Regions from separate parts of the Enterobacter kobei genome, predicted to be linked through region 1. Evidence: predicted binding sites of a transcription regulator. Region 1 holds the regulator's gene; each other region holds the start of a gene.

Evidence for each region. The regulator Fur, encoded in region 1, represses iron uptake genes when iron is present. The targets are predictions, from matches to a motif close to ATAATAATGAGAACNACTATCAA.
Region 2: the regulator Fur is predicted to act here: its motif matches at 2,134-2,156, upstream of sufA (Fe-S cluster assembly scaffold SufA).
Region 3: the regulator Fur is predicted to act here: its motif matches at 4,399-4,421, upstream of feoA (ferrous iron transporter A).

Annotation. Positions count from the first base shown of each region.
Region 1 covers NZ_CP017181.1:1,287,930-1,298,075, reverse strand. Annotated here, with positions in the region: gene ybfF (esterase) at 1-739, shown strand, start outside; gene ybfE (LexA regulated protein) at 868-1,155, shown strand; gene fldA (flavodoxin FldA) at 1,311-1,841, shown strand; gene fur (ferric iron uptake transcriptional regulator) at 2,129-2,575, shown strand; gene chiQ (ChiQ/YbfN family lipoprotein) at 2,713-3,039, opposite strand; gene chiP (chitoporin ChiP) at 3,087-4,484, opposite strand; gene glnS (glutamine--tRNA ligase) at 4,932-6,599, opposite strand; gene nagE (PTS N-acetyl glucosamine transporter subunit IIABC) at 6,779-8,731, opposite strand; gene nagB (glucosamine-6-phosphate deaminase) at 9,059-9,859, shown strand; gene nagA (N-acetylglucosamine-6-phosphate deacetylase) at 9,915-10,146, shown strand, end outside.
Region 2 covers NZ_CP017181.1:1,972,163-1,982,308, forward strand. Annotated here, with positions in the region: gene BFV64_RS09475 (diguanylate phosphodiesterase) at 1-964, shown strand, start outside; gene BFV64_RS09480 (MerR family transcriptional regulator) at 1,153-1,881, shown strand; gene sufA (Fe-S cluster assembly scaffold SufA) at 2,196-2,564, shown strand; gene sufB (Fe-S cluster assembly protein SufB) at 2,573-4,063, shown strand; gene sufC (Fe-S cluster assembly ATPase SufC) at 4,074-4,820, shown strand; gene sufD (Fe-S cluster assembly protein SufD) at 4,795-6,063, shown strand; gene sufS (cysteine desulfurase SufS) at 6,060-7,280, shown strand; gene sufE (cysteine desulfuration protein SufE) at 7,295-7,711, shown strand; gene ldtE (L,D-transpeptidase LdtE) at 7,809-8,822, shown strand; gene lpp (murein lipoprotein Lpp) at 8,885-9,121, opposite strand; gene pykF (pyruvate kinase PykF) at 9,431-10,146, opposite strand, start outside.
Region 3 covers NZ_CP017181.1:4,504,211-4,514,356, reverse strand. Annotated here, with positions in the region: gene gntX (DNA utilization protein GntX) at 1-299, opposite strand, end outside; gene bioH (pimeloyl-ACP methyl ester esterase BioH) at 336-1,109, shown strand; gene BFV64_RS21980 (YdgH/BhsA/McbA-like domain containing protein) at 1,221-1,490, shown strand; gene feoC ([Fe-S]-dependent transcriptional repressor FeoC) at 1,535-1,771, opposite strand; gene feoB (Fe(2+) transporter permease subunit FeoB) at 1,782-4,100, opposite strand; gene feoA (ferrous iron transporter A) at 4,131-4,358, opposite strand; gene BFV64_RS21960 (Tex family protein) at 4,677-7,007, opposite strand; gene greB (transcription elongation factor GreB) at 7,095-7,568, opposite strand; gene ompR (osmolarity response regulator transcription factor OmpR) at 7,797-8,516, shown strand; gene envZ (two-component system sensor histidine kinase EnvZ) at 8,513-9,859, shown strand; gene pckA (phosphoenolpyruvate carboxykinase (ATP)) at 9,975-10,146, opposite strand, start outside.

The DNA.
Region 1 (10,146 bases):
GCCGAACAATAATTCTCCCATCGTACTGGTTCATGGACTTTTTGGCAGCCTGGATAACCTGGGCGTGCTGGCGCGCGATCTGGTTACCGATCACGATATTTTACAGGTCGATATGCGCAACCACGGACTTTCCGGGCGCGCAGACGAGATGACCTACGCGGCAATGGCGCAGGATCTCCTGGATACGCTCGACGCCCACAACCTGCAGAAAGTGACCCTCATCGGGCATTCGATGGGTGGTAAAGCGGTTATGGCGCTCACAGCATTGGCACCTGAGCGAATTTCCGGGCTGGTGGTGATTGATGTCGCCCCAGTGGATTACGACGTTCGCCGTCACGATGAGATCTTCGCGGCAATTAATGCGGTGACGGAGGCCGGCGTTTCCACCCGTCAGCAGGCAGCAGCCGTGATGCGTGAGCATCTTGATGAAGAAGGCGTAGTGCAATTCCTGCTGAAATCGTTTGTTGAGGGGCAATGGCGTTTTAACGTCCCGGTGCTGTGGGACCAGTATAATAACATCGTGGGCTGGGAGGCCGTCCCCGCCTGGCCGCATCCTACCCTCTTCATTCGTGGCGGTAACTCGCCTTACGTTACTGATGCTTACCGCGACACGCTGCTGGCACAATTCCCGCAGGCGCGCGCCCATGTAATTGCCGGTGCCGGGCATTGGGTACATGCGGAAAAACCTGATGCAGTCCTGCGCGCCATTCGTCGCTATCTCACTGATACGGCAAATTGATTAAAAAGAGAGCGACTGGAAGACGACGGGCTTCCAGTCGTTGGCGTGCCGTTTTTGCTGATGTATGATGGCGCGCTTATCGCCCGGGCATTAGCAGGGCGGCTTGTTTCCCCCGAAGTCTCTGAATCATGGCCAAAGAACAAACGGACCGTACGACACTAGATCTGTTCGCGAATGAGCGTCGACCGGGACGACCGAAAACGAATCCGCTTTCGCGCGACGAACAGCTGCGTATTAATAAACGCAACCAGCTTAAACGCGATAAAAATCGTGGGCTTAAGCGTGTCGAATTGAAGCTCAATGCTGACGCAGTCGATGCGCTTAACGAGCTGGCGGAAGCGCGTAATATCAGCCGCAGCGAGCTCATTGAAGAGATGCTGATCGCCCAGCTTGAGACATTGCGCAGCCAGGCATAAGTCTGAAAAACCCCTTTTTTACCCTTTTCATGTAGCACAGAGTGCAGTCCTGCGCGATAGCGGTTTCCGCAGGGTTGCCTGTTCTGCTATTATTGCCCTTATCCGTGGCCGAATTGCGCCACCATACCATTAAGTTTCAAGAGGTTATTTTACTCATGGCAATCATCGGCATTTTCTTCGGCAGTGATACCGGCAATACCGAAAATATCGCAAAAAACATTCAGAAACAGCTCGGTAAAGACGTTGCTGATGTGCATGACATCGCCAAGAGCAGCAAAGAAGATCTCGAGGGCTACGACATTCTGCTGCTGGGTATTCCAACCTGGTACTACGGTGAAGCACAGTGCGACTGGGATGATTTCTTCCCAACGCTGGAAGAGGTGGACTTCAACGGCAAGCTGGTTGCCCTGTTTGGCTGTGGCGATCAGGAAGACTATGCCGAGTACTTCTGCGACGCACTGGGCACCATCCGCGACATCATTGAGCCGAACGGCGCCGTTATTGTCGGTCACTGGCCCACTGCCGGTTACCACTTTGAAGCCTCCAAAGGTCTTGCCGATGACGATCACTTCGTGGGTCTGGCCATCGACGAAGACCGTCAGCCTGAGCTGACCGCTGAGCGCGTAGAGAAGTGGGTTAAGCAGATCCGTGAAGAACTGCACCTGGACGATATTCTCAACGCCTGATTTTCGCGGCGCAACGGCGGTTGCGCCCGTTTTCCAGGTAAAACCGATTAAATTAATTGCTACAAACTTTTAACTTTTTCGCTCAGACCTGTACAATGTTTCCCTGGTAAAATGTGGTTTTCATTTCACAAGTTTGTCGGTGATACCCCATTTTTATAAGCATACTTTGCCTGAGACTTGCAGTTTTCATTTAGCCGTGGCAGTTCTATAATGAGACGCAATATCCAAGGTGCATTTTCTGTCACTTCTTTCAGAAGTGAATCGTTTAGCAACAGGACAGATTCCGCATGACTGACAACAATACCGCATTAAAGAAGGCTGGCCTGAAAGTAACGCTTCCTCGGTTAAAAATCCTCGAAGTGCTTCAGGGTCCAGACAACCACCATGTCAGTGCGGAAGACCTCTATAAACGTCTTATCGACATGGGTGAAGAGATTGGTCTGGCCACCGTTTATCGCGTGCTGAACCAGTTTGATGACGCGGGCATTGTTACCCGTCATAATTTCGAAGGCGGTAAATCTGTATTCGAACTGACCCAGCAGCATCACCACGATCACCTGATCTGCCTCGATTGCGGCAAGGTCATTGAATTCAGCGATGATTCCATCGAATCGCGTCAGCGTGAAATCGCCGCTCGTCATGGCATCCGCCTGACCAACCACAGCCTGTACCTGTATGGTCACTGCGCTGAAGGTGATTGCCGCGAAAATGAACACGCGCACGACGCAAAATAAGTCACGTTCATACTCTGAGCCAGCCGTAAGGCTGGCTTTTTTTTGCCTTAAAAAGCCCGGTGGCGCTGCGCCTGGGCCTACGGACTATGACGCCTTTGTAGGCCCGGTAAGCGCAGCGCCACCGGGCGTAAAGCAACTTAATTATTGTTATTGCGTATCTCGTTCCAGATCTTATCGCAACGCTTCGCGACTTCCTGATCGTTACCCGTTTTACGCGCCTGGATACAGGCCTGATAATCCATCACACGAATATTCTCCTGCGTCGCGAATTGCTCATGCGCCTTCTCTTTCTTCAGCACATTCAGTACGCTCTGACAGGCTTCAATTTTCTCCGGCGAGCCTTGTGCGGTATTAATACAGGCGCTGTAAGCCTCCTTCAGCCTGGAATCTTCCTTCGGTGCCTGAGGCTGAGCGCAGGCCACCAGCCCCGATGCAAGCATCGCGACAATTACGATTTTTTTCATCATATGCAGTCTCCGGTCCGGCGGGCCTTAACCCGCCGGAAGGTTCATCAGAAGATGGTGAATGGGGCAATAACCATGAATTTCACGTCACGTTCATCCTGGAAGATGTTGCCGTAACCGCCCGCATAGCTCGGGATATCGGAGTGGTTGTCATACTGAGTGAAGTGCAGTTTGAACATCGTGCCCTTCGCGCGCCCATCCTGCAGGGTATAGATAGCATCCAGGCTGTAGGAGGACTCTTTCAGGCGATAGTTTGGATCGTAGTACGCATCCGGTGTGGCCATGTCGCCAGGTTTTGCGTCCCAGGCGTAAGCGTAAGAAGCGCCCACTGCCCAACCCGGCAGGTTCCAGTTTTTCAGATCATACATTGCGCCGAAGAAGACCGCTTTTTCACCATTGGCGTTGAAGTCTGAGCGGTTATCCCACCAGATATCCAGACGACCGTTAGATGACGCGTAAGTTGGCGTCATACGTTGCAGGAAGTAGCCCTGCTGCCCTTCCGCCTTCACCCATGTCCCTTCCAGGCGTAAATCAACCTGGCCCACTTTATAGCCGAAAGTCAGCGCCTGCAGCCACGCGGTGCCGTCATAAATGTCGTTGACGCCGCCATCGCTGACCTTGTCACGCGTACCATAGAACTGGTAGCTGGTGCTCAGTGGACTTCCTGCGATATCAAATTTGTAGCTGGCTTTAGCAAAATACTGATCGATATAGCCTTCCGCCTGACCAAATGCGGCTTCCAGTACCAGATCGTTTTTAAAGTCGTATTTCGCGCCCAGCGAGTGGAGATAATCGACTTTGGTTTTCTTATCGTTCTGGTAGAACTTGTCCATTTCAATGTGCCATGGAGCCTTATACTCGTTGGTCCACATATAGGAGAAGCTCAACGCACCCGCATCACCATAGTCAAAGTTCGCCCCGGCTTCTGCACCCTGATAGGTACCTGGCATGAAGCTCCAGTGTGGTGCTAACAGCGTCTGGCCGGTTGGCTGAATATACCCTCCACGCGCCCAGACCGGGCCGTATTTAAATTTCGCTGCGGCCTTGTACAGGCTGATACCGCTCTTATCACCGGACCAGTCTTCATCGTAAGCTTTGTTGCTGGAGGAGAAGGCAATTTCGTTAGGGTGGCCGCTGTCGCCGTTTTCCGCCATTTCAATCGCGGTGAATGCAGCGATATCCAGGCCGAACATATCTGCGGCATAGCCTGACTGGAAGTCCAGGTTGGCGTTCCATGTGGAGTGAGAAAGGTTGGTTTTATATTTGTCTTCGGCGACGTCTTTACGGTCACGTTCACGCTGCCAGTAATAGATGCCGCCCGTGAGGGTAGAATCGTCGATGAAACCCGCAGCTTTCGCCTCAGGTGTAACAACCAGGCCAGACATTGCTGTCACACCGGCAATAGCCAGCGCCAGCGCACTACGTTTGCCACTGAACGTACGCATAGATTATTCCTCTTTGACGAATTAAAGCGCCTAAAACGGCGAAAATAAAAAAGACCAGGCGGTCAGGGGTAGTTATAAATACCCTCGAATTAACTACCGTCTTTAGGTTATTTTTCGCGACGCGAATTATCAATGCTTTTCATCAGGCAAAAGTCAGGATTATGACGAAGTGCACATAATTGGTAGTGCTTTGTAACATTTGGCCGGAAGCGTGATTTGGCGGGGGTATAGCAGCGTATTTCAGGGTATTAGAACATTAGAAATCGCGTATTTTGCGAAATTTGCCATTTTCAAAAACAGACAAACTTTTTTAAAAAAAATAAGTAGCACCACATTGACCAAAAATAACGGCGGACATTTTTACAACGCCACTTTAACGATATGATCATTAATAAAAAAAACGCCGCAATAAGCGGCGTTTGTTTCTCATTGACCAGAGCGGCGTTATTATTCGCCGATCTTGGTCCAGGTGTCACGCAGACCGACGGTACGGTTAAATACCGGTTTTTCCGCAGTGCTGTAACGGCTGTCCAGGCAGAAGTAACCTTCACGCTCGAACTGGAACGCTTTACCTGCTTCAGCTGTTTTCAGCGATGGCTCAGCATAACCCTGTTTGATCACCAGAGATTCCGGGTTGATCGTCGCCAGGAAGTCTTCCGCCGCACCCGGGTTAGGCACGCTGAAAAGACGATCGTACAGACGGATTTCTACCGGCAGCGCGTGAGAAGCGCTTACCCAGTGGATAACGCCTTTCACCTTGCGACCATCGGCAGGATCTTTGCTCAGCGTTTCGGCATCGTATGAACAGAAGATGGTGGTGATATTCCCTTCTGCATCTTTCTCTACGCGCTCGGCTTTGATCACGTAGGCGTTACGCAGACGGACTTCTTTACCCAGCACCAGACGCTTGTACTGCTTGTTGGCTTCTTCACGGAAGTCAGCGCGGTCGATCCAGATTTCACCGCTGAACGGTACGTCACGGCTTCCCATTTCCGGTTTGTTCGGATGGTTAGGCATGGCAACCAGCTCACTCGCACCCTGAGGATAGTTTTCGATAACCAGTTTTACCGGGTCGATAACCGCCATCGCGCGCGGGGCATTTTCGTTGAGGTCTTCACGAATGCAGGACTCCAGCGACGCCATTTCAATGGTGTTATCCTGCTTGGTCACGCCGATGCGCTTGCAGAACTCACGAATAGAAGCAGCGGTGTAGCCACGACGACGCAGACCAGAAATGGTCGGCATACGCGGGTCGTCCCAGCCCTCAACGTGCTTGTCAGTCACCAGCAGGTTCAGCTTACGCTTGGACATCACGGTGTATTCCAGATTCAGACGAGAGAACTCGTACTGACGCGGATGCACAGGGATGGTGATGTTATCCAGCACCCAGTCGTACAGGCGACGGTTGTCCTGGAACTCAAGCGTACACAGCGAGTGGGTAATGCCTTCCAGCGCATCGCTGATGCAGTGGGTGAAGTCGTACATCGGGTAGATGCACCACTTGTTACCGGTCTGGTGGTGTTCAGCAAACTTAATGCGGTACAGCACCGGATCGCGCATCACGATGAACGGAGAAGCCATGTCGATTTTGGCACGCAGACAGGCTTTGCCTTCTTCAAAACCACCCGCACGCATTTTTTCAAACAGCGCCAGGTTCTCTTCCACGCTGCGATCGCGGAACGGACTGTTTTTGCCAGGCTGCGTCAGCGTACCGCGGTATTCACGGATTTCATCCGCGGACAGTTCATCGACGTACGCCAGACCTTTGTTGATCAGCTCAACCGCGTAAGCGTACAGCTGATCAAAATAGTCAGAGGAGTAGCAGATATCGCCAGACCAGTTGAAGCCCAGCCATTGCACGTCGTTCTTGATGGACTCAACGTATTCGATGTCTTCTTTTACTGGGTTGGTGTCATCGAAACGCAGGTTGCACTGCCCCTGATAGTCTTGCGCAATGCCAAAGTTCAGGCAGATGGATTTCGCATGACCAATATGCAGGTAGCCGTTCGGCTCCGGCGGGAAGCGGGTATGCACCGTGGTGTGCTTACCACTGGCCAGATCTTCATCGATGATCTGACGAATAAAGTTACTCGGGCGGGCTTCAGCCTCACTCATCGTGGATTCCTCAAAGCGTAAACAACGTATAACGGCATATGATCTTATAAGCCGGACGTAGTGACAACCCTTAGTTACGGAAAATACGTATCAGATGAAAATAATGGGGGCATTTGCTGCAAAAAAAAGCGGCGGAGGATATCCCCCGCCGCTTAAGGCATGACTCTACTCAGGAGCGATTACTTGCCTTTAATCTCATACAGTGGCGTTTGACCTGCAACCACCTGACCTTTTGCCTGAATAACCAGGCCACTGAAGTCGTCGATGTTGCTGCAAACAACCGGACTGATCATGGAGCGTGCATTGGCGTTCAGGAAGTCCAGATCCATCTCCAGAACCGGCTGCCCGGCCACCACTTCAGCGCCCTCTTCCACCAGACGAGTAAAGCCTTTACCCTCCAGCGCAACGGTATCGATGCCCATGTGGACAACAATCTCCGCGCCGTTTTCGGTTTCGAGGCAGAACGCGTGGTTGGTGTTGAAAATCTTCACGATAGTACCCGCAGCAGGAGAGACGACGGTTTTGTCCGTTGGTTTCACCGCCACGCCGTCGCCTACCGCTTTACTGGCGAACGCTTCGTCAGGCACTTGTTCAAGGTCAACGACCTCACCCGTTACCGGAGAGACCAAAGCCGCCACCGTCACGGCGTTAGGCACGGCCTGTGGCTTCGCGGCCGGAGTCGCCGTTGCCGCAGGTGCGCTGTCAGCTGCTGCCGCTGCGACCGGGCCACGCGCAACCACTTTCTTCATTTCGTCACCGATGGATTCCGCTTTGGCGCCCACGATAACCTGGATAGTTTGTTTGTTCAGTTTAACGACGCCAGATGCGCCAAGGCGTTTACACATTGCATCGCTTACGCGAGCGGAGTCACCCACGGTCAGACGCAGACGGGTAATACAGGCATCAATGGCTTTCAGGTTGTCGGTACCGCCGACTGCGGCAATGTAGCTGGTTGCCAGCTGAGTTAAACCTTCTTCGGTATTGCTGTTGGCTTCACTAGTCACGACGTCATCAGTGGTATCTTCGCGGCCCGGCGTTTTGAGGTTAAACATACGGATAACCGCGCTGAACAGAACGAAGTAGATAACGAAGAAGGCCGCACCCATCACCACCAGCATCCAGACGTTCTTGCTTGCCGCTGGCAGGTTGTACATCAGCACGTAGTCGATCGCGCCTGCAGAGAAGGAGAAGCCCGCATGGATGCCCAGCAGAGTCGCCACGAACAGGCTGATACCGGTTAACACCGCGTGCATCAGGTACAGCAGCGGAGCCAGGAACATGAACAGGAATTCCAGAGGCTCGGTCACACCGGTCAGGAATGCAGTAATGGCGACTGACAGCAGCATACCGCCGACCATTGGACGACGCGCTTTCGGCGCAGCCAGGTACATGGCCAGCGCAGCGCCCGGCAGACCAAACATCATGATTGGGAAGAAGCCGGACATAAACATGCCCGCGGTGCCATCACCCGCGTAGAAGCGGTTAATGTCGCCGTGGAAAACGGTACCCGCCGCATTGGTAAACTCACCAATCTGGAACCAGGCGATGGTGTTCAGAACCTGATGCAGACCGGTTGGGATCAACAGACGGTTAATGAAGCCGAAGATGCCCGCACCCATCGCACCCGCAGAGACGATCCACTCGCCGCCCGCATGGATAGCATGCTGCACTGGCGGCCAAACGTAGCCAAAGATCGCGGCCAGAACCAGACAGAAGAAGCCGGTCGCGATTGGCACGAAGCGTTTGCCACCAAAGAAGCTGAGGAAGTCTGGCAGCTTGATGTTTGCCCAGCGGTTATATACCGCACCGCCGACCAGACCGGTAATGATACCCGCCAGTACGCCCATGTTGATTTCCGGGTTAATCGTTACCATCGCTTTCGTCAGGATGAAGTAACCAACCGCCCCTGCCAGCGCTGCGGCCCCTGCACTGTCTTTAGACCAGCTGGAAGCAACGCCGATGGCGAAAATCAGCGCCAGGTTGTCAAAGATTGCGCCGCCAGCCTGGGCAATAAACGGCACGTTGAGAAGATCGGGTTGCCCGAATCGCAGCAGCAGCGCTGCAACCGGTAGCACGGCGATAGGGAGCTGCAAAGCCCTACCGAGGCGCTGGAAAAAACCTAAAATATTCATCCTATTCCCCCTACGAGACCCTTTCCAGGCTCGCGCATTAACTATGTTTTTATTGTGTTGCTAACGATAAGTACCGTCGATAATTCACTGGCAGTGTGAGTGTGTGAAAAATTAATTCGTATCGCAAATTAAATACCCATTTTTTGTGATTTTTGTCACCAAATATCGTATTAAGCCCTCCCTTTCACTGGCTAACAGCGAAAACTTATTTTATCATTCAAAAAATCAAGACGGATTGATCCAGCCTGAAAGGTTCCAGGTTACGCTTAAGTATCAGGTTCCGGTAGCCATCCGCCCACTCTTCTACTTTAACTCTTGAGGTGAACAATGAGACTGATTCCCCTGGCAACTGCTGAACAAGTCGGTAAATGGGCCGCTCGCCATATCGTTAACCGCATTAATGCCTTCAAGCCTACCGCCGATCGTCCTTTCGTTCTTGGCCTGCCAACCGGCGGTACTCCGCTGACGGCGTATAAAGCCCTGGTTGAAATGCACAAAGCGGGCCAGGTTAGCTTCAAACATGTTGTGACCTTCAATATGGATGAATATGTCGGCCTGCCAAAAGACCACCCGGAAAGCTACCATAGCTTTATGCACCGGAATTTCTTTGATCACGTTGATATCCCAGCGGAAAATATTAACCTGCTGAATGGAAATGCGCCTGATATTGACGCAGAATGCCGTCAGTACGAAGAAAAAATCCGTTCTTACGGTAAAATCCACCTGTTTATGGGCGGCGTGGGCAACGATGGTCATATCGCGTTTAACGAGCCGGCATCGTCCCTGGCTTCCCGCACGCGTATTAAAACGCTGACCCATGACACCCGCGTGGCAAACTCCCGCTTCTTTGACGGTGATGTGAACCAGGTTCCAAAATACGCCCTGACCGTTGGCGTAGGCACCCTGCTGGATGCCGAAGAAGTGATGATTCTGGTGCTGGGTGGCGTGAAAGCGCAGGCACTCCAGGCTGCCGTTGAAGGCAACGTTAACCACATGTGGACCATCAGCTGCCTGCAGCTGCATCCAAAATCAGTCATCGTCTGCGACGAACCGTCCACGATGGAGCTGAAAGTGAAAACGCTGAAATACTTCAACGAGTTAGAAGCCGAGAACATCAAAGGTCTGTAATTGATTAACCGCCTCTTCTCTAAGAGGCGGCCGCTTTTTTTAACCGGGGGTCGTTATGTACGCTTTAACCCACGGTCGGATTTATACCGGCCACGAAATTCTGGATGACCATGCGATTGTTATCGCCAATGGCCTGATTGAACGTGTTTGTCCGCTGGCAGAGCTGCCACCAGGGATTGAACAGCGCTCACTCAATGGAGCAGTAATCTCCCCCGGTTTCATCGACGTACAGCTGAACGGCTGCGGCGGTGTGCAATTCAATGACACTGCCGAGGCGGTGACGGTTG
Region 2 (10,146 bases), 680 kb from region 1:
TTTCGGTAAAGCGGGTATGGAACTCTTTGATTTGCGCCAGTACGACAGGGAAGAGGTGCTCCAGCAGGTGCTTGATAAAGGCACAACCCGCTACCAGTTGACCTACAACGACCGTGCGCTGCAGTTTTTCCGCACCTTTGTCGAGGCCACAGAGAAAGCCAACTATTTTGAGCTGCCGCCTGCGGATTCCTGGGATTTCGTCCCGGAAGAAACGCGCTTATCTGCGCAGCCTGAAGTCGTGGCAAAAGGGGCGGACTGTAGCTTTGCGTTTCAGCCTATCGTCGATCCTTTCATGCAGCAGGTTGTCTCCTGGGAAGCGCTTCTGCGCACTCCATCCGGTGACTCACCGGGAGCGTATTTCGCCAATCGCACGCGTGAAGAAGTGCATGCTTCTGATTTGCAAAGCAAACAGGTGGCTCTCTCCATGGCCAGCGCGCTGGGGTTACAGGATCAGACTTTATCCATCAACCTGCTGCCTATGACGCTGGTCAACGTGCCCAATGCCGTGGACTTTCTGCTCACCGCTATTGATGCAAATGGCTTTGTGCCGGAGCAAATTGTGGTGGAGTTTACCGAAAGTGAAGCCATTTCCCGTTTCGATGAGTTTACGCATTCGGTCAGACAGCTAAAAAGTGCGGGTATCAGCGTAACCATCGATCACTTCGGTGCCGGTTTTGCCGGGTTGCAGCTCCTGGCGCAATTCCAGCCGGACAGAATTAAGATTAATCGCGATCTGGTCGCGAACGTGCATAAAAGTGGCCCACGGCAGGCCATTATTCAGGCGATAATCAAATGCTGTGCCTCACTGGAAATACAATTTTGCGCGGTGGGCGTGGAGAAGGCGGAAGAGTGGATGTGGCTCGAGTCTGCGGGCATTTCTCAGTTCCAGGGGCATCTTTTTGCCAGCCCCCGACACGGCGGTATCCCGGCTATCGCATGGCCAGAGAAAAAATACGATTTCTGACGAAGCTGTACAAAAACCTGCAGACTTGACTGTACGGCAGGCAAGATTTGTACAACAATGTATTAACAGCTGGATGGCCTTGCAGGCCATTCACCCGTGCAAAATGAGGTCTGAATTCTACAAATGGTTTGTACAATCTGATAAGGTTGGTGTAGTTAGGTATGGAAGTTCTGAGCGTGAGGGAGTTAATGGCCTATTACAGTATCGGCGAAGTGGCCGAACGATGCGGTATCAACCCCGTTACGCTGCGTGCCTGGCAGCGCCGTTATGGATTGTTGAAGCCGCAGCGCAGCGAAGGGGGTCATCGTCAGTTTGACGACGAAGATATCCTGCGTATCGAAGAGATCAAGCGCCTGATGAAAAGCGGCGTTTCGGTCGGAAAAGTAAAATCCTTGCTGGAAAATAAGGAAGTGATGACTCAGGGTAACTGGGCTTCTTTCCAGGAAGAGATGATGACCGTTCTGCGTTACGCCAGCCCGGCAAAGCTGCGCGCCAAAATCGGTGAATTCCGCCGCGATCACGCGATGGATGCGCTGATCGATAACATCATTTCACCCGTCCGTCAGCGAATGAATCAGGATCAAAACACCGTACGCCATATGGCGAGTCTGTTTGACGGTGTCCTGATTGAATTTGCGATTGCAAGCCTCGCGGAATCGCGCAAGAAAGCGGGTAAAGACGCACTGCTGATTGGCTGGGAATGCGATGACCGTACACATCTTTGGCTTGAAGCCGCGCGTTTAGCCCAGAAAGGCTGGCATATTGACGTGCTGGCGGAACCCATTGATTCGCCGCGTCCTGAACTGTTCCCCGGGCAAAAAATCTTCGTCTGGACGGGAACATCACCAACGCCCCGTCAACAGGAACAGCTCGATCACTGGCGTGAGCAGGGATTTAGCGTTTCATTTCACCACTGATTATCTGAGGCCTTGCGGCCTTTTTTTTGTTTTTTCTCCTTTCCAGAGCAAAAGCTATCTTAAAAATAGGCATTTCCGATGCATATTTTACGTCCCCGTTTTGCGCTTTCTCGCTGATTAAATAAGCCATTATTTTTCAAAGTATTGAACAATTACATCCATCCCGCCCGCATCTTCAGACAGGGTCTATGCTTAATAAAAGTAGACAAAAAGGGCGGTTTAGCCGAATGCCCCTGCTGACAGAGGGTTGAAGTGATAATCGTTATCACTAACATGGTGTTATGCCCTGATGGCTAATCAGATGAGGTGGACCTATGGAACTGCATTCAGAAACCTTCAATCCTGCCGATTTTGCCTGGCGCGGTTTGACGCTCACGCCTGCGGCGGCAGCGCATATCCACGAGCTGGTGGCGAAAAAGCCCGAGATCCTCGGCGTACGTTTAGGCGTTAAGCAGACCGGTTGCGCGGGCTTTGGCTACGTGCTGGATACTGTCACCGAACCCGAAAAAGATGATCTGGTCTTTGAAACCGACGGTGCGAAGCTGTACGTCGCGCTGCAGGCCATGCCGTTTATCGACGGCACGGAAGTGGATTATGTACGGGAAGGTTTAAACCAGTTATTCAAATTTCATAACCCGAAAGCCCAGAACGAATGCGGCTGCGGCGAAAGCTTTGGGGTATAGGCGGTACTATGTCTCGTAATACTGAAGCAACGAGTGATGTAAATACCTGGAGCGGCGGGCACCTTAATTATAAAGAAGGGTTCTTCACGCAGCTGCAGACCGATGAGCTGGCGAAAGGCATCAACGAAGATGTCGTGCGCGCCATCTCGGCCAAACGCAACGAACCCGAGTGGATGCTGGAATTCCGCCTGAGCGCTTACCGTGCCTGGCTGGAGATGGAAGAACCGCACTGGCTGAAAGCCCATTATGACAAGCTGAATTATCAGGATTACAGCTACTACTCTGCGCCATCCTGCGGCAGCTGCGATGATACGTGTGCTTCGCAGCCCGGTGCAGTACAGCAGACCGGTGCGGAGAACAGCTTCCTCAGTAAAGAGGTGGAAGAAGCGTTCAATCAGCTCGGCGTCCCCGTGCGCGAGGGGAAAGAGGTCGCCGTAGACGCTATTTTTGACTCCGTTTCGGTGGCGACCACCTATCGTGAAAAGCTGGCGGAGCAGGGGATTATTTTCTGCTCCTTTGGCGAAGCGATTCATGACCATCCTGAGCTGGTGAAAAAGTACATCGGCACCGTGGTACCGAGTAACGATAATTTCTTCGCCGCGCTCAACGCGGCGGTGGCGTCGGACGGGACCTTTATCTACGTGCCGAAAGGCGTGCGCTGTCCGATGGAGCTCTCCACCTATTTCCGCATTAACGCCGAAAAAACCGGACAGTTCGAACGCACTATTCTGGTGGCGGATGAAGGCAGCTACGTCAGCTATATCGAAGGGTGCTCCGCCCCGGTACGCGACAGCTATCAGCTGCACGCGGCGGTCGTTGAAGTCATTATTCAAAAAGACGCTGAGGTCAAATACTCAACGGTGCAGAACTGGTTCCCCGGCGACGGCAATACCGGTGGGATCCTGAACTTCGTCACCAAGCGTGCGCTGTGTGAAGGTGAAAACAGCAAAATGTCCTGGACGCAGTCGGAAACCGGCTCAGCCATTACCTGGAAGTACCCGAGCTGCATTCTGCGCGGGGATAACTCCATCGGTGAGTTTTATTCTGTGGCGCTGACCAGCGGTCATCAGCAGGCCGATACCGGCACCAAGATGATCCACATCGGTAAAAACACCAAATCAACCATCATCTCGAAAGGGATCTCCGCCGGGCACAGCCAGAACAGCTATCGCGGGCTGGTGAAAATCATGCCAACGGCTACCAACGCCCGTAACTTCACCCAGTGTGACTCGATGCTTATCGGGGCCGACTGCGGAGCGCATACCTTCCCGTACGTCGAGTGCCGTAATAATTCAGCACAGCTGGAGCATGAGGCGACGACGTCGCGTATTGGGGAAGATCAGCTCTTCTACTGCCTGCAGCGCGGGATCAGTGAAGAAGATGCCATTTCGATGATTGTGAACGGCTTCTGTAAGGACGTGTTCTCTGAACTGCCGCTGGAATTCGCCGTTGAAGCACAAAAACTCCTCGCCATCAGTCTTGAACACAGCGTCGGTTAAGGGAAAGCACATGTTACGTATTAAAGATTTACAGGTTAGCGTGGAAGATAAAGCGATCCTGCGTGGCCTCAATTTTGACGTCAAGCCGGGTGAAGTTCATGCCATCATGGGGCCTAACGGCTCCGGGAAAAGTACGCTTTCAGCGACGCTGGCGGGACGTGAAGATTACGAAGTGACGCACGGCTCGGTCGAATTTAACGGCAAAGATCTTCTGGAGATGTCGCCGGAAGATCGCGCGGGTGAAGGTATCTTCATGGCCTTCCAGTATCCGGTCGAAATTCCGGGCGTCAGCAACCAGTTCTTCCTTCAGACGGCGCTGAATGCGGTGCGCAAGTACCGCGGATTTGAGGCCCTGGATCGCTTCGACTTCCAGGATCTGATGGAAGAGAAGATCAAACTGCTGAAAATGCCGGAAGACCTGCTGACCCGTTCGGTCAACGTTGGTTTTTCCGGTGGCGAGAAAAAGCGTAACGATATTCTGCAGATGGCGGTGCTGGAGCCACAGCTGTGCATTCTGGATGAGACCGACTCCGGTCTGGATATCGACGCCCTGAAGATTGTCGCTGACGGGGTGAACGCCCTGCGTGACGGCAAGCGTTCGTTCATCATCGTCACTCACTACCAGCGTATTCTCGACTACATCAAGCCGGATTACGTCCACGTGCTTTACCAGGGACGCATTGTGAAATCCGGTGATTTCACGCTGGTTAAACAACTGGAGGAGCAGGGTTATGGCTGGCTTACCGAACAGCAGTAATGCTCTCCAGCAGTGGCACCGGCTGTTTGAGGCGCAGGGGAATCGCTCTGAGCTGGCGCAGCAGCACCTGCAGCAGATGCTGCGCCTCGGCCTGCCGACGCGTAAACATGAAAACTGGAAATATACCCCGCTCGATGGCCTGCTGAGCGGCGAGTTTGTGGCGCGTCCGGCGGCGATCGGTCCGGAGCGACGAGATGCCCTGGCGCTGACCGTGGATGCGGTACGGCTGGTCTTTGTCGACGGCGTTTATCACCCTGAACTGAGCGATGACACCCGGGAGAGCGGTTACGGGATTGTGATTAACGACGAACGCCAGAGTCTGGGCGCCCCGGTTCAGCCGGAGGTTTTCCTGCATTTGACCGAGAGCCTCGCCCGCAGCGTGACGCATATCCAGGTTAAGCGTAACCAGCGTCCGGCCAGGCCGTTGCTTCTGATGCATATCACCCAGGGCGTAGAGGGCGATGAAATCAACACCGCCCACTATCGCCACCATCTTGAACTGGCCGAAGGGGCCGACGCGACGGTGATTGAGCATTACGTGAGTCTCAATGACACCCGCCACTTTACCGGGTCGCGTCTGACGATGAACGTTGCCGCCAATGCGCAGCTCCACCACATTAAGCTGGCGTTTGAGAACCCCCAGAGCCACCACTTCGCGCATAACGATATCCTGCTGGGACCGGATGCCGCGGCGTACAGCCATAGCTTCCTGCTCGGCGGTGCGGTGCTGCGCCATAACACCAGTACCCAGCTTAACGGTGAAAATACCACGCTGCGTATCAACAGCCTGGCGATGCCGGTCAAATCAGAAGTGTGCGATACGCGCACGTGGCTTGAGCACAACAAAGGTTACTGCAACAGCCGCCAGCTGCACAAAACCATCGTCAGCGATAAAGGACGCGCGGTATTTAATGGTCTGATTAACGTCGCGCAACACGCCATCAAGACTGACGGGCAGATGACCAACAACAATCTCCTGCTGGGACGCCTGGCGGAGGTCGATACGAAGCCGCAGCTGGAGATTTACGCCGACGACGTAAAATGCAGCCACGGCGCCACGGTCGGGCGGATCGACGACGAACAGATGTTCTACCTGCGTTCCCGCGGTATCGACCAGCAGGCGGCGCAGAAAATGATTATCTATGCCTTTGCGGCGGAGCTTACGGAAGCGCTGCATGATGGCGTACTGAAGCAGCAGGTGTTGGCCCGTATTGGTCAGCGTCTGCCCGGAGGCGAAGCATGAGTTTTCCCGTAGAGAAAGTACGGGCAGATTTCCCGGTTCTGACCCGTGAAGTGAACGGTCTGCCGCTGGCTTATCTCGACAGCGCGGCCAGCGCGCAGAAACCGAATCAGGTGGTGGATGCGGAAGCCGAGTTCTACCGCCACGGTTATGCAGCAGTACATCGGGGGATCCATACCCTGAGCGCGGAAGCCACCCAGCGCATGGAGAACGTGCGCACGCAGGTGGCTGCCTTCCTCAATGCGCGATCGCCGGAAGAGCTGGTGTTTGTGCGCGGCACCACCGAGGGGATTAACCTCGTCGCTAACAGTTGGGGTAACGCTCAGGTCCATGCCGGGGATAACATCATCATTACCCAGATGGAGCACCACGCTAATATCGTACCGTGGCAAATGCTGTGTGAGCGCGTTGGCGCGCAATTACGCGTCATCCCGTTGAACCTCGACGGAACGTTACAGCTTGAGCAGCTTGACGCCTTGCTGGACGATAAAACGCGGCTCGTGGCGGTCACCCAGGTCTCTAACGTTCTGGGTACTGAAAACCCGGTTGCGGAGATTGTCGATAAGGCCCATCAGGCCGGGGCGAAAGTGCTGATTGACGGTGCACAGGCGGTAATGCACCACGCGGTGGATGTCCAGGCGCTGGACTGCGACTTCTACGTGTTCTCTGGACACAAGCTTTATGGCCCAACCGGTATCGGCGTGCTGTATGTGAAAGAGGACATCCTGCAGGCGATGCCGCCGTGGGAGGGGGGCGGGTCAATGATCGCTACCGTTAGCCTCTCGGAAGGGACCACCTACGCCCGTGCGCCGTGGCGTTTTGAGGCGGGCACGCCCAACACCGGTGGGATCATCGGGCTGGGGGCGGCGGTGTCTTACGTTTCCGGAATTGGTCTTGATGCCATTCACGAGTACGAACAGCTGCTGATGCATTACGCGCTGCAGGAGCTGGCCAGCGTGCCGGACCTGACCTTGTACGGGCCGGCTGACCGACAGGGTGTGATTGCCTTTAATCTGGGACAACACCACGCCTATGACGTGGGCAGCTTCCTCGACAATTACGGCGTGGCCGTGCGCACCGGGCACCACTGCGCCATGCCGCTCATGGCCTTTTACCAGGTTCCGGCAATGTGCCGCGCATCGCTGGTGATGTATAACACAATGGAAGAGGTCGACAGGCTGGTGGCGGGACTAAAACGCATTCACCAGTTGCTGGGCTGACAAAGAGGCGAACGATGGCAGAACTGCCGGATAAAGAGAAATTGCTGCGCAACTTTGGGCGTTGCGCAAACTGGGAAGAGAAATACCTCTACATCATTGAGCTGGGGCAGCGTCTGCCGCCGCTTAGTGAAGAGGCGCATACCCCGGAGAACAGTATTCAGGGCTGTCAAAGCCAGGTGTGGATTGTGATGGCGCAGTCTGACGATGGCACGATAACCCTGCAGGGTGACAGCGATGCGGCAATAGTAAAAGGGCTGATTGCGGTGGTCTTTATTCTTTATCACCAGATGTCAGCGCAGGATATTGTCGCCTTCGATGTCCGCCCGTGGTTTGAAAAAATGGCCCTCACCCAACACCTCACCCCGTCTCGTTCCCAGGGACTGGAAGCGATGATTCGCGCCATTCGCGCCAAAGCGGCAATCCTTAGCTAGACTTACAGAACAGCATTCATTCTGTTTCGCGAGGTGGTTCCCGCCTCGCTGGTTTTTCAGCTTTCTGGCATTCTGCCAGTGAATAAGGAATCTCAGCATGAAGCGCGCGTCTCTCATCACTCTATTACTCCTCAGTTCGCTCGGTGCACTTAATTCGGCCCGCGCGATGGACTATCCGTTGCCGCCCGCAGGCAGTCGCCTGATTGGGCAAAATCAAACCTACACCATACAGGAAGGGGATAATAAGCTGCAGACCATCGCCCGCCGGTTTAATACCGCGGCGCAGGTGATCCTCGAAACGAACAATACGATTGCGCCGGTCAACCCTGCACCGGGAACCGTTATCACGATCCCGTCGCAGATGCTGCTACCCGACACGCCGCGCGAGGGTATTGTTGTGAACCTCGCTGAGCTGCGGCTTTACTATTTCCCGCCGGGAGAGAACATTGTCCAGGTTTTCCCACTTGGCATCGGGCAACTGGGGCTGGAAACACCGGTGAGCACGACCCGCGTCAGTCAAAAAATCCCGAACCCAACCTGGACGCCGACGGCCGGTATCAGAGCCCGTTCACTTGCGCAGGGAATTAAACTGCCTCCTGTGGTTCCCGCAGGGCCAAATAACCCGCTGGGACGCTATGCCCTGCGTTTGGGTATTGGTAATGGGGAATATCTTATCCACGGAACCAGTGCGCCAGACAGCGTTGGCTTGCGCGTCAGTTCCGGCTGTATGCGAATGAACGCCCCGGATATTAAAGCCCTGTTCGAACAGGTACGGGTTGGCACCCGGGTACAAATCATCAATGAGCCAGTGAAATTCGCGGTCGAGCCGGATGGTAAACGCTATATTGAGGTCCATCGTCCGCTGGCGCAGGTGGAAGGTGAAAACCCACAGATTTCGCCCATTACGCACTCCGCCGACTTTGCGACCTTTGTTTCACAGTCCGGAAGCGATAAGGCGCTGATCGATAAAGCCCTGGCGCGCCGTGCGGGGATCCCGGTTGTGGTTTCTGCGGGAAGCGGCCCGTCGGCCAGTAACAGCGTATTGTCAGTGCAGAACAGTCGTGTGTCCGCGGCGGTAGCGGAAGAGGCAGGGGAGAAGATGACGCAGTAGAGCCGTTTGACGCAGGCAAAAAAAATGGCGCACAATGTGCGCCATTTTATTAACAGGTACTATTACTTACGGTATTTAGTAGCCTGGTTGTCCAGACGCTGGTTAGCGCGAGCTGCGTCGTCTTTAGCAGCCTGAACGTCGGAACGCATTGCGTTCACGTCGTTGCTCAGCTGGTCAACTTTAGCGTTCAGAGTCTGAACGTCAGAAGACAGCTGATCGATTTTAGCGTTGCTGGAGCAACCAGCCAGCAGAGTAGAACCCAGGATTACCGCGCCCAGTACCAGTTTAGTACGATTCATTATTAATACCCTCTAGATTGAGTTAATCTCCATGTAGCGTTACAAGTATTACACAAAGTTTTTTGGGTTGAGAATATTTTTTTGATGGGAATACGCCTATTTTTGATCGTTCGCTCAAAGAAGCATCGAATCGGCCCTTTTTGAGTAAAAAGCTATGTAAAAAAAGGCATTTTTCATCGGATTCATCTTAGATAATTCGCAATTAAATAGAAAAACCCGATTTGCTTTTTGAATGAGTTTGGCTAATGACTGGAATAAAAAAAGCGCCCATTGGGCGCTTTTTATCAAAATTAATTCGTTCGTGAATTATTACAGCACGTGAACGGATGCAGTATTGGTCGTTCCGCTTGGTACCAGCGCACCAGAAACCATAACCACAACGTCGCCTTTCTGTGCCAGACCGCTTTCCAGAGCCATGGCTTTACCCTGAATGTAGAAATCGTCAGTAGAGGCAATCTCTTTAACCAGGTGTGCAACGACGCCTTTGCTCAGCACCAGCTGACGCGCGGTGGTTTCGTTGGTGGTCAGGGCCAGGATAGTGGCATCCGGGAAGTATTTACGCACTGCACGCGCAGATTTACCGCCCTGGGTCGCAACCACAATCAGTGGCGCTTCCAGTTTCTCAGCAGTTTCTACCGCACCGCGGCAAACGGCTTCGGTGATGCGCAGCTTGCGGCTGTCGTTATTGAAGTCCAGACGGCTGGTCATCACGCGGTCAGTACGTTCACAGATGGTCGCCATAATGCCAACCGCTTCCAGAGGATATTTCCCTTTTGCGGATTCGCCGGACAGCATAACAGCATCGGTACCGTCGAGGATGGCGTTAGCCACGTCGCCTGCTTCAGCGCGGGTTGGGCGTGGGTTTTTGATCATAGAGTCCAGCATCTGCGTCGCGGTAATAACCACTTTACGCGCGCGAACACATTTTTCGATCATCATCTTCTGCGCGAAGATCACTTCTTCAACCGGGATTTCAACGCCCAGGTCGCCACGTGCAACCATGATGCCGTCAGACGCTTCGAGGA
Region 3 (10,146 bases), 1.7 Mb from region 1:
GCCAGCAATAACAGGCGGGCAAGGGGCGGTGCCAGCGAGCTCTGGCCGGAAAACTTCAGGGCGTGAATCAACCTGCTCAGCGGTCGAACGTAATCATCCACCGCCACCAGCGCGCTCCACGGCGGGGGTTTTTTCAGGCAGCGGCCACAGGGTAAATAGCGGTTCGCGGCGGGTAAACCACATTGTGGGCAGGTGGTGATACGCCTTTCCAGCGAACGCGTGCAGACGGAACAGACGCCCCAGGCGCTAAGGGCAAGCGGCATTTTGCATAGCCAGCACAAGCCGGGCACTGTTAGCATGTTCAACCTCCATGTGAAAAAAGAGAACAGTAACTGATGAAGACGCTGTGGTGGCAGACCGTTGGGACAGGAAATTGCCATCTTGTGCTGCTGCACGGATGGGGCCTGAATGCAGAAGTATGGCATTGCATAAACGAGGAACTAGCCTCGCAATTTACGTTACATCTGGTTGATCTACCGGGGTATGGCCGTAGCCACGGTTATGGTGCGATGACGCTCGAAGAGATGGCGCAGGAGGTGCTGAACGCGGCGCCACAACATGCCATCTGGCTGGGCTGGAGCCTGGGTGGGCTGGTGGCAAGCCAGATTGCGCTTTCCTGGCCCGAGCGCGTAAACGCGCTGGTGACGGTGGCCTCATCGCCCTGCTTTAGCGCGCAGGAGACGTGGCCCGGCATAAAGCCTGACGTGCTGGCGGGTTTCCAGCAGCAGCTGAGTGACGATTTCCAGCGGACCGTAGAGCGGTTCCTCGCGCTACAGACGATGGGCACCGAAACCGCGCGACAGGATGCCAGAGCGCTGAAGCAGGTGGTGCTCTCTTTGCCGATGCCGGACGTTGAGGTGCTCAACGGCGGCCTTGAAATTCTGAAAACGGTCGATCTGCGTGAGCCGCTGGCCGCGCTGACGATGCCGCATCTGCGTATCTATGGTTATCTTGACGGGCTGGTGCCGCGCAAAGTGGTGCCTTTGCTGGACTCCCTCTGGCCGGACAGCGAATCGCAGGTCATTGCCAAAGCCGCGCATGCCCCGTTTATCTCTCATCCGACGGAATTTTGTTCAGCGCTCATTGCGTTAAGTCAACGTTTAGACTGATTATTTTCTATCCAGCCTGGAAAAAGTTACACACCGCAACCATACTCCAGATGTCGTTGCGGTTGTTATGCCTACGATGATCAAAACAACAATCCTATGGAGAGTCAGGCTATGAAACTTGTTACAGGTATTGTCACTTCTCTGGTTATTGGGTCACTGTCATTTGGCGTCTTTGCGGCAAAAGAGCTGGAAAAAGATAAAGTTGCCGGCATGAATCTGACGAAAATCGGTGAGATTTCTACGTCTGACACCACCGCGCCGATGGATGCGAGAAAAGAGCTGTCGAAGAAAGCGGATGAAATGGGCGGGACGTACTACGTCGTCACCAGTGCAGAAAAACAGACCAAAAACGTACGCGCCACCGCGGACGTCTATAAGTAATATGATAAAGCCGGGCAGCGATGCCCGGCTTTATGAGTGCAATATTAGCGCAGTGCCCACCACTCCCGCAGGCAAGCCTTTCCTTCCGGACAACTTTTACAACTGCCAGAGAGGCAACCCTCTGCCTCCTCCTGGATCCGCACGGCTTTACCCATGGCTTCAAGGCGTTCCAGCATGGCATCGATCATCGGCTGGGGCGTATGCAGGCTGAGGCTCAGCTGTTTCGCCTCCATCCGGCCCTGCAGAGCCAGCATGTCACGCACATGAATCAATGACGCCATGGTGTGCTCCTTAGTGACAGTCGCCCGCCGGGCTGTTGCAGCAGGTCGCGGCGGTTTTACGATTTGCCAGCAGGTCGATATCGACGCGGCTGCGTGCCCGGCGCAGCAGGCCAAGAACAATCACGTTAAACAGGACAACCGCGAGGATACAAACCAGGCTGTAGCGTGGGTGCTGACTGAAATTAACGGTCTGATAAAACAGCGTCGCCAGCGAGTAAGCGATATTCAGCCCCCACAGAATGGAGAAGCCCATCCAGCCGCGACTGGATTCACGCGCAATCGCTCCCATGACGGAGATGCACGGAATATAGAGCAGAACAAAGATGAGATAGCTGTAGGCCGCAGATGCGCTACCAAATTTCTCGCCCATCACGCCCATGGCACCCGTCGCCATTTCACCGTCGCCTTTGCTGGCCTCAATCGGGTTCGCCAGCACGCTGAGGCTGAAGGTATCTTTCAGGCTCTGCCAGGTCTCCTCGACGGCACCCAGCAGTTCATCACCGAGGTGAAACGCTGCCGGATTAAATTCCTGTTCCTGGATGTTCTCCGCGGTGTAGAGCGTGTTCAGGGTGCCGACAACCACCTCTTTCGCCATCGCACCGGTGAACAGGCCCACGGTCGCCTGCCAGTTATCCTCATGCACGCCAATCGGTTTGAAGACCGGCGTGATGATGCGGCTGACGGAGGCGAGGGCAGAATCGTTGATGTTATCTGCTGCCTGACCGCTGAGGGTGAAGCTGTTCAGCGCGCTCAGGAAAATGCTGACGATGACAATCACCTTACCGGCGCGCAGCACAAACCCTTTCAGGCGTTGCCAGGTCTGGATCACCAGGCTTTTCAGGTGTGGAACGTGATAGACCGGCAGCTCCATGACAAACGGTGAGGCTTCACCGCGCATAATCGTGTGCTTGAGCATTAAACCGGTCAGGATCGCCATCACGATGCCCAGAACATACAGCGAGAAGACTGCCAGCGCGCCCTGCTGACCAAAGAAGGCGGCCGCAAAGACGGCGAAGATGGCCAGACGCGCACCGCAGGACATAAACGGCGCCATCATAATGGTCATCAGGCGTTCACGCGGAGCATCCAGGGTACGGGCACCCATGACCGACGGCACGTTACAGCCGAAGCCGACAATCAGCGGTACGAAGGATTTGCCGGGCAAACCCAGGGCCTGCATCAGGCGGTCCATGACGAACGCGGCGCGCGCCATATAACCTGAATCTTCCAGGAACGAGAGGAACAGATACATCATGCCGATCTGCGGTACCAGCGGCAGAACGGTGTTAATGCCCCCGCCGAGCCCCTGAGCGAGGAAAATGGTCAGCCACTCCGGGAAGTGCAGGGTGTAACCCACCCACTGAATCCCGTGTACAAAGATCGCGACGGAACCGGCGTCAAAAATCGGCTGGAGTGCGCCGCCGATGTTGATGGCGAGCAGGAACATCACGTACATCACCAGCAGGAAGATCGGCAAACCGAGGAAGCGGTTGAGTACAATCTTATCCACCGCCGCCGTAAAGCGGCTGGGTTCCGCCGTCAGGGCATTACTGACCACGTCGCAAATCGAGGCGATGGCCTGGTATCGTGCATCAGCGATGTGCAGCGCCGGGTCGTCCAGCTCGTCGCTGAGACGGGCCACCGTCGCGTCCAGTTTATCTGCCGCATGTCCGGCATAGGCGCGGCTATAGATATCGCCTTCCAGCATCTGCAGGCCGAGCCACTGGCGCTGTTTTGCAGGCATGCTTTTGTCCATCTCCTGCGCCAGCAGATCGGCTTCGCGCAGCAGCGGGCGGGCGTAATGCACCAGCTCAACGTCGTGATTTCCCGTGTGACGGTCAATCGCCAGCTTCAGGGCATCAATCCCGCGAGCGCGCGTTGAGACCAGCGGCACTACCGGGCAACCCAGGCGCGCGGAGAGGGCATCGACGTCGATGCGCAGCTTTTGTTTCTCTGCAATGTCGAGCATGTTGAGCGCCACGATGCAGGGAATACCCAGCTCCAGCAGTTGCAGCGTCAGGTAGAGGTTGCGCTCGAGGTTGGAGGCGTCGACCACGTTGATCAGCAGATCCGCGTCGCCGCTCAGAATGTAGTGGCAGGCAATTTGCTCATCGAGCGAGGTCTGCGACGAAATGGTGGTCAAGGAATAGGTGCCGGGAAGGTCAACCAGAGTGACCTGATGATCCGTTGTCGTGAACTGGCCTTCTTTACGTTCAACGGTTACGCCTGCCCAGTTACCGACGCGCTGGCGCGCGCCCGTGAGCTGGTTAAATAGCGTGGTCTTGCCGGAATTAGGATTGCCAATTAAGCCAATAGTTAATTTTTTCATTTTTTTAGACTCACTGAAACCGCTGGCTCGTTATCGGGATAAGGCTTCGACTTCTATTAATGCGAGGTCTTTTTTACGCAGGACCAGATTCACGCGTCGGGTTTCAATGTGAACCGGATCGCCTAACGGCGCCACGCGCACCACCTGGAATGACGAGCCGGGCAGCATGCCCAGCGAGAGCAGCTTTTGCCGATAGGCCGGGCTAATTTCGCGGGTAAAACCGGTAATCTTCCACGCACTGTCTGGAGTGAATTGCATAACGCCTGCTTCCACGAAAGGTTAAATTATCAACTATGGGATGATAATGAGAATAGTTTTTATCAGCAATAATAAAACTGTGACGGAATGTTGTTTGGTGTATTAATTTACGGCCTGTTTGACCTTGCTCAATATTTGCTGAAATGCGGAGATAAAGAGAAGAGGGTTATTTGTTAATGAAGTGATAATTAGTGGTTTAAATATGGATGCACTCTATTTGTTTTCATTCTTTGCGGCCTGCTTGCCGGGCGGCACTGCGTTTGCCCGGCCTACAAAACCGTAGGCCCGGTAAGCGTAGCGCCACCGGGCGTTTATCACTTAGCGCTTCTTGCCCATCGCGGCCGCCAGCGCATCCATCATCGCACTATTGCCCGCTGGCTGAGCATCACGCCCGCGCGGTTTTGCCGCTTTCGCGGCCGGGCGCTGAGAGTCACGAGCGCCGCCGTTTCCGCCACGACGCGCGTTGGTGTCGCCTGGCTGCTCGTCCAGACGCATGGTCAGGGCGATACGTTTGCGCTGCAGGTCCACTTCCAGCACTTTCACCTTCACGATGTCGCCCGCTTTGACCACGGTGTGCGGGTCTTCAACGAACTTGTCGGCGAGAGAAGAGATGTGAACCAGGCCATCCTGATGCACGCCGATATCCACAAACGCGCCGAAGTTGGTGACGTTAGTTACCGCACCTTCCAGCACCATGCCGGGCAGCAGATCGTTCATGGTCTCGATGCCGTCAGCAAAGGTCGCCGTTTTGAACTCAGGACGCGGATCGCGGCCCGGTTTTTCCAGCTCTTTGATGATATCGGTGACGGTTGGCACACCAAATTTATCGTCGGTGAAATCCACCGCTTTGAGGTTGCGCAGGGCACTGCTATCGCCCATCAGGTCCTTTAGCGCCTGCTGGGTGGCGGCCAGAATACGTTCCACCACCGGGTAGGCTTCCGGGTGAACGGTGGAGGCATCCAGCGGGTTATCGCCGTGGTTGATGCGCAGGAAGCCCGCGCATTGCTCAAACGCTTTCGGCCCCAGACGGCTCACCTTCAGCAGCTGCTGACGGTTCTGGAACTGGCCGTTCTCATCACGCCAGGCGACGATGTTCTGCGCCATCATGCGGGTTAAGCCCGCCACGCGGGTCAGCAGCGGCACGGAGGCGGTATTCAGGTCAACACCGACGGCGTTTACGCAGTCTTCTACGACCGCATCCAGCTTGCGTGCCAGCTGAGTCTGGCTCACATCGTGCTGGTACTGGCCCACGCCGATGGATTTCGGATCAATTTTCACCAGCTCCGCCAGCGGATCCTGCAAACGACGGGCGATAGAGACCGCGCCGCGCAATGAAACGTCCAGGTCCGGGAATTCCTGCGCCGCCAGCTCGGAGGCGGAATAGACTGATGCGCCCGCTTCGCTGACGATCACCTTCTGCGCCGTGACTTTCGGGAACTGCTTCTGCACGTCGAGGAAGAAACGTTCAGTCTCGCGGGACGCCGTACCGTTACCGATGGCGACCAGCTCGACGTTGTATTTTTCACACAGAGCGGCAACCACGACAGCCGCTTTCGCTGCCTGTCCGGTGTGCGGATAGATGGTGTCAGTGGCGACCAGCTTGCCGGTGCCGTCAACCACCGCCACTTTCACGCCGGTACGCAGGCCCGGATCGAGACCCATGGTCGCGCGCAGGCCAGCAGGCGCCGCCATCAGCAGGTCATGCAGGTTACGGGCGAAAACGTTGATCGCTTCATCTTCGGCGCGCTCGCGCACGGTGCCCATCAGCTCGGTTTCGAGGTGCATCAGCACCTTGATGCGCCAGGTCCAGCTCACCACGCCTTTGCGCCAGCTGTCTGCCGGAGCGTTGTTAAGGTGCAGGCCGAGATGGTCAATGATGATCTGCTCGCAGTGGCTCTCTTTCGGCGGCTCGTCAAACTGCGGATCAGCGTTCAGAGAGAGCTGCAGCACACCTTCGTTGCGGCCGCGGAACATTGCCAGCGCACGGTGTGATGGGGTGGTAGATATCGGTTCGTGGTGATCGAAGTAGTCGCGGAATTTCGCGCCTTCGTCCTCTTTCCCCGCCACGACGGTAGAGACGATGTGCGCATTCTTCCACAGGTAATCACGCACTTTAGCCAGCAGGGCGGCGTCTTCGGCAAAGCGTTCCATCAGAATGTAACGCGCACCGTCGAGGGCGGCCTTGGTGTCCGCGACGCCTTTGTCGGCATCGATGAATTTCGCCGCCTCAGTTTCCGGATGGTGGGACGGCTCATTCCACAGCAGGTCGGCCAGCGGCTCAAGGCCTGCTTCAATCGCGATCTGCCCGCGCGTGCGGCGCTTCGGTTTGTAAGGCAGATAGAGATCTTCGAGTTCGGTTTTGCTCAGGGTGCCGTTAATGGCGCTTTCCAGTTCGCTGGTCAGCTTGCCCTGTTCGCCAATGGATTTGAGGATCGCCTGACGACGGTCTTCCAGTTCACGCAGGTATCCCAGACGGGTTTCCAGGTTACGCAGCTGCGTGTCATCCAGACCGCCGGTGACTTCCTTACGATAACGTGCAATAAACGGCACGGTGTTCCCTTCATCAAGCAGGCGAACGGCAGCTTCTACCTGTTCGGCTCTGGCCTGAAGTTCACCCGCAATAATGCGGCAGAGCGAATCTTTCATCATGGCTTTATCATCTGTTGAGTCGAAAAATCAGGGGATAGTTATACGGGCTGACACGGCAAAATGCCAGCCGGGGAGGGCGCTCTCGGACTATTTTACGTAGACGATCTCATTGACGTACCAGCTGGCTTCACCGGCGGGAGTCTGAACGACGGCCAAATCACCCACTTCCTTTTTCAGCAGCGCGCGGGCCATCGGGGAGTCGATGGAGATGTAATCCTTACGACCAAAAATTTCATCGTAGCCGACAATGCGAAAACGCAGGGTGTCACCGTCGTCGTTTTCAATCTCCACCCACGCGCCGAAGAACACTTTGCCCTCCTGCTGCGGGGAGTAATCGACAATTTTCAGGTTCTCAAGGCACTTGGTCAGGTAGCGTACCCGACGGTCAATCTCACGCAGTCGCTTTTTGTTGTACTGGTAGTCAGCATTTTCGCTGCGATCGCCCAGGCTTGCCGCCCAGGTCACCTTTTTGGTTACTTCAGGGCGCTCTTCTCGCCACAGGTAATCCATCTCTTTTTTGAGTTTTTCGTACCCTTCGCGGGTGATCAGGGGCGTTTTCATGGTAAAGCCTTTGCTGCCTGTTTTCTGTCTGGCGCACAATACGTACCACACAGTGTAACAGACAGGATTAATAATGATTTATGTGATGAAATGAGCAGATAAGCTGCTGTTAAATATGCTTTGTAACAATTTCGACTAGAATTTATACCAGATTTCGCTGGTCGAATACGTGCACTTTTTTAGAATACGCTGTCACAAAGACTATCCGAACCTTTGGGAGTACACACAATGCAAGAGAACTACAAAATTCTGGTCGTGGATGACGACATGCGCCTGCGTGCGCTGCTGGAGCGTTATCTGACCGAGCAGGGCTTCCAGGTTCGTAGCGTCGCGAACGCTGAGCAGATGGATCGTCTGCTAACCCGTGAATCTTTCCATCTGATGGTTCTCGACCTGATGCTGCCGGGCGAGGACGGGCTCTCTATCTGCCGTCGTCTGCGTAGCCAGAGTAACCCGATGCCGATCATCATGGTGACCGCGAAGGGTGAAGAAGTTGACCGTATCGTGGGCCTCGAAATCGGCGCGGATGACTACATTCCAAAACCGTTTAACCCGCGTGAACTGCTGGCGCGTATTCGTGCCGTGCTGCGTCGTCAGGCGAACGAGCTGCCTGGCGCACCGTCGCAGGAAGAAGCGGTGATTGCCTTCGGCAAGTTCAAGCTGAACCTCGGTACGCGTGAGATGTTCCGTGAAGATGAGCCAATGCCGCTCACCAGCGGTGAGTTTGCGGTGCTGAAAGCACTGGTCAGCCACCCGCGTGAGCCGCTTTCCCGTGACAAGCTGATGAACCTGGCGCGTGGTCGCGAATACTCGGCAATGGAACGCTCCATCGACGTGCAGATCTCCCGTCTGCGCCGCATGGTGGAAGAAGATCCGGCGCATCCTCGTTATATTCAGACCGTATGGGGTCTGGGCTACGTGTTCGTTCCGGACGGCTCTAAAGCATGAGGCGAATGCGCTTCTCGCCGCGAAGCTCATTTGCCCGCACCCTGTTACTGATCGTCACCTTGCTGTTCGTCAGCCTGGTGACGACCTACCTGGTGGTTTTGAACTTTGCGATTTTGCCGAGCCTCCAGCAGTTTAATAAGGTCCTGGCGTACGAAGTCCGTATGCTGATGACCGATAAACTGCAACTGGAGGACGGCACGCAACTGGTCGTTCCCCCGGCGTTTCGCCGTGAAATCTACCGTGAGCTGGGCATTTCGCTCTACTCGAATGAGGCGGCAGAAGACGCGGGTTTGCGCTGGGCGCAGCACTACGAATTTCTTAGCCAGCAGATGGCGCAGCAGCTGGGGGGGCCAACGGAAGTCCGTGTTGAGGTCAACAAAAGCTCGCCTGTCGTCTGGCTGAAAACCTGGCTGTCACCCAACATCTGGGTGCGCGTTCCGCTGACGGAAATCCATCAGGGCGACTTCTCGCCGCTGTTCCGCTATACGCTCGCCATTATGCTGCTGGCGATAGGCGGGGCCTGGCTGTTTATCCGTATACAGAACCGACCGCTGGTCGACCTGGAGCACGCTGCGCTGCAGGTCGGTAAAGGCATTATTCCTCCCCCGCTGCGCGAGTATGGCGCCTCGGAAGTGCGTTCTGTGACGCGGGCCTTTAACCACATGGCCGCAGGCGTGAAGCAGCTGGCGGATGACCGTACGCTGCTGATGGCGGGCGTCAGTCATGACCTGCGCACGCCGTTGACGCGTATCCGTCTGGCAACGGAGATGATGGGCGAAGAAGATGGTTATCTCGCCGAGTCCATCAACAAGGACATCGAAGAGTGTAACGCCATCATCGAGCAGTTCATCGACTATCTCCGTACCGGGCAGGAGATGCCGATGGAGATGGCGGATCTGAACGCGGTGCTGGGTGAAGTGGTGGCCGCGGAAAGTGGTTATGAACGTGAAATTGATACTGCCCTTCAGGCCGGTGAAATTCAGGTCCGTATGCACCCGCTCTCCATTAAGCGTGCGGTGGCGAACATGGTGGTCAACGCGGCGCGCTACGGTAACGGCTGGATTAAAGTCAGCAGCGGGTCTGAACTCAACCGCGCCTGGTTCCAGGTGGAAGATGACGGTCCGGGTATTAAGCCCGAGCAGCGTAAGCATCTGTTCCAGCCGTTTGTGCGTGGCGACAGTGCGCGCAGCACCAGTGGTACGGGCTTAGGCCTGGCGATTGTGCAGCGTATTATCGATAACCATAACGGATTGCTGGAGATCGGCACCAGCGAGCGGGGTGGGCTGAGCATTCGCGCCTGGTTACCGGTGCCGGTGACGCGCGGACAGGTGAAAGAGAGTTAAAAAAAGGTGGCAAAAGCCACCTTTTTTGTAGGTCGGGTAAGGCGAAGCCGCCACCCGACAACATGCGACCTGATGCCCCCACCCTGGCCCTCTCCCACAGGGAGAGGGAGAAGGGCTACAGCTTCGGTCCCGCACTCACCAGCGCTTCGCCCGCTGGTGTATCGGTATATTTCTCAAAGTTCTCAATAAACAGCTTCGCCAGCGATTCTGCCTTCTCGCGCCACTGTTCCGGCGATCCGTACGTATTGCGCGGGTCGAGGATATGCGTATCCACACCCGGCAGCGAC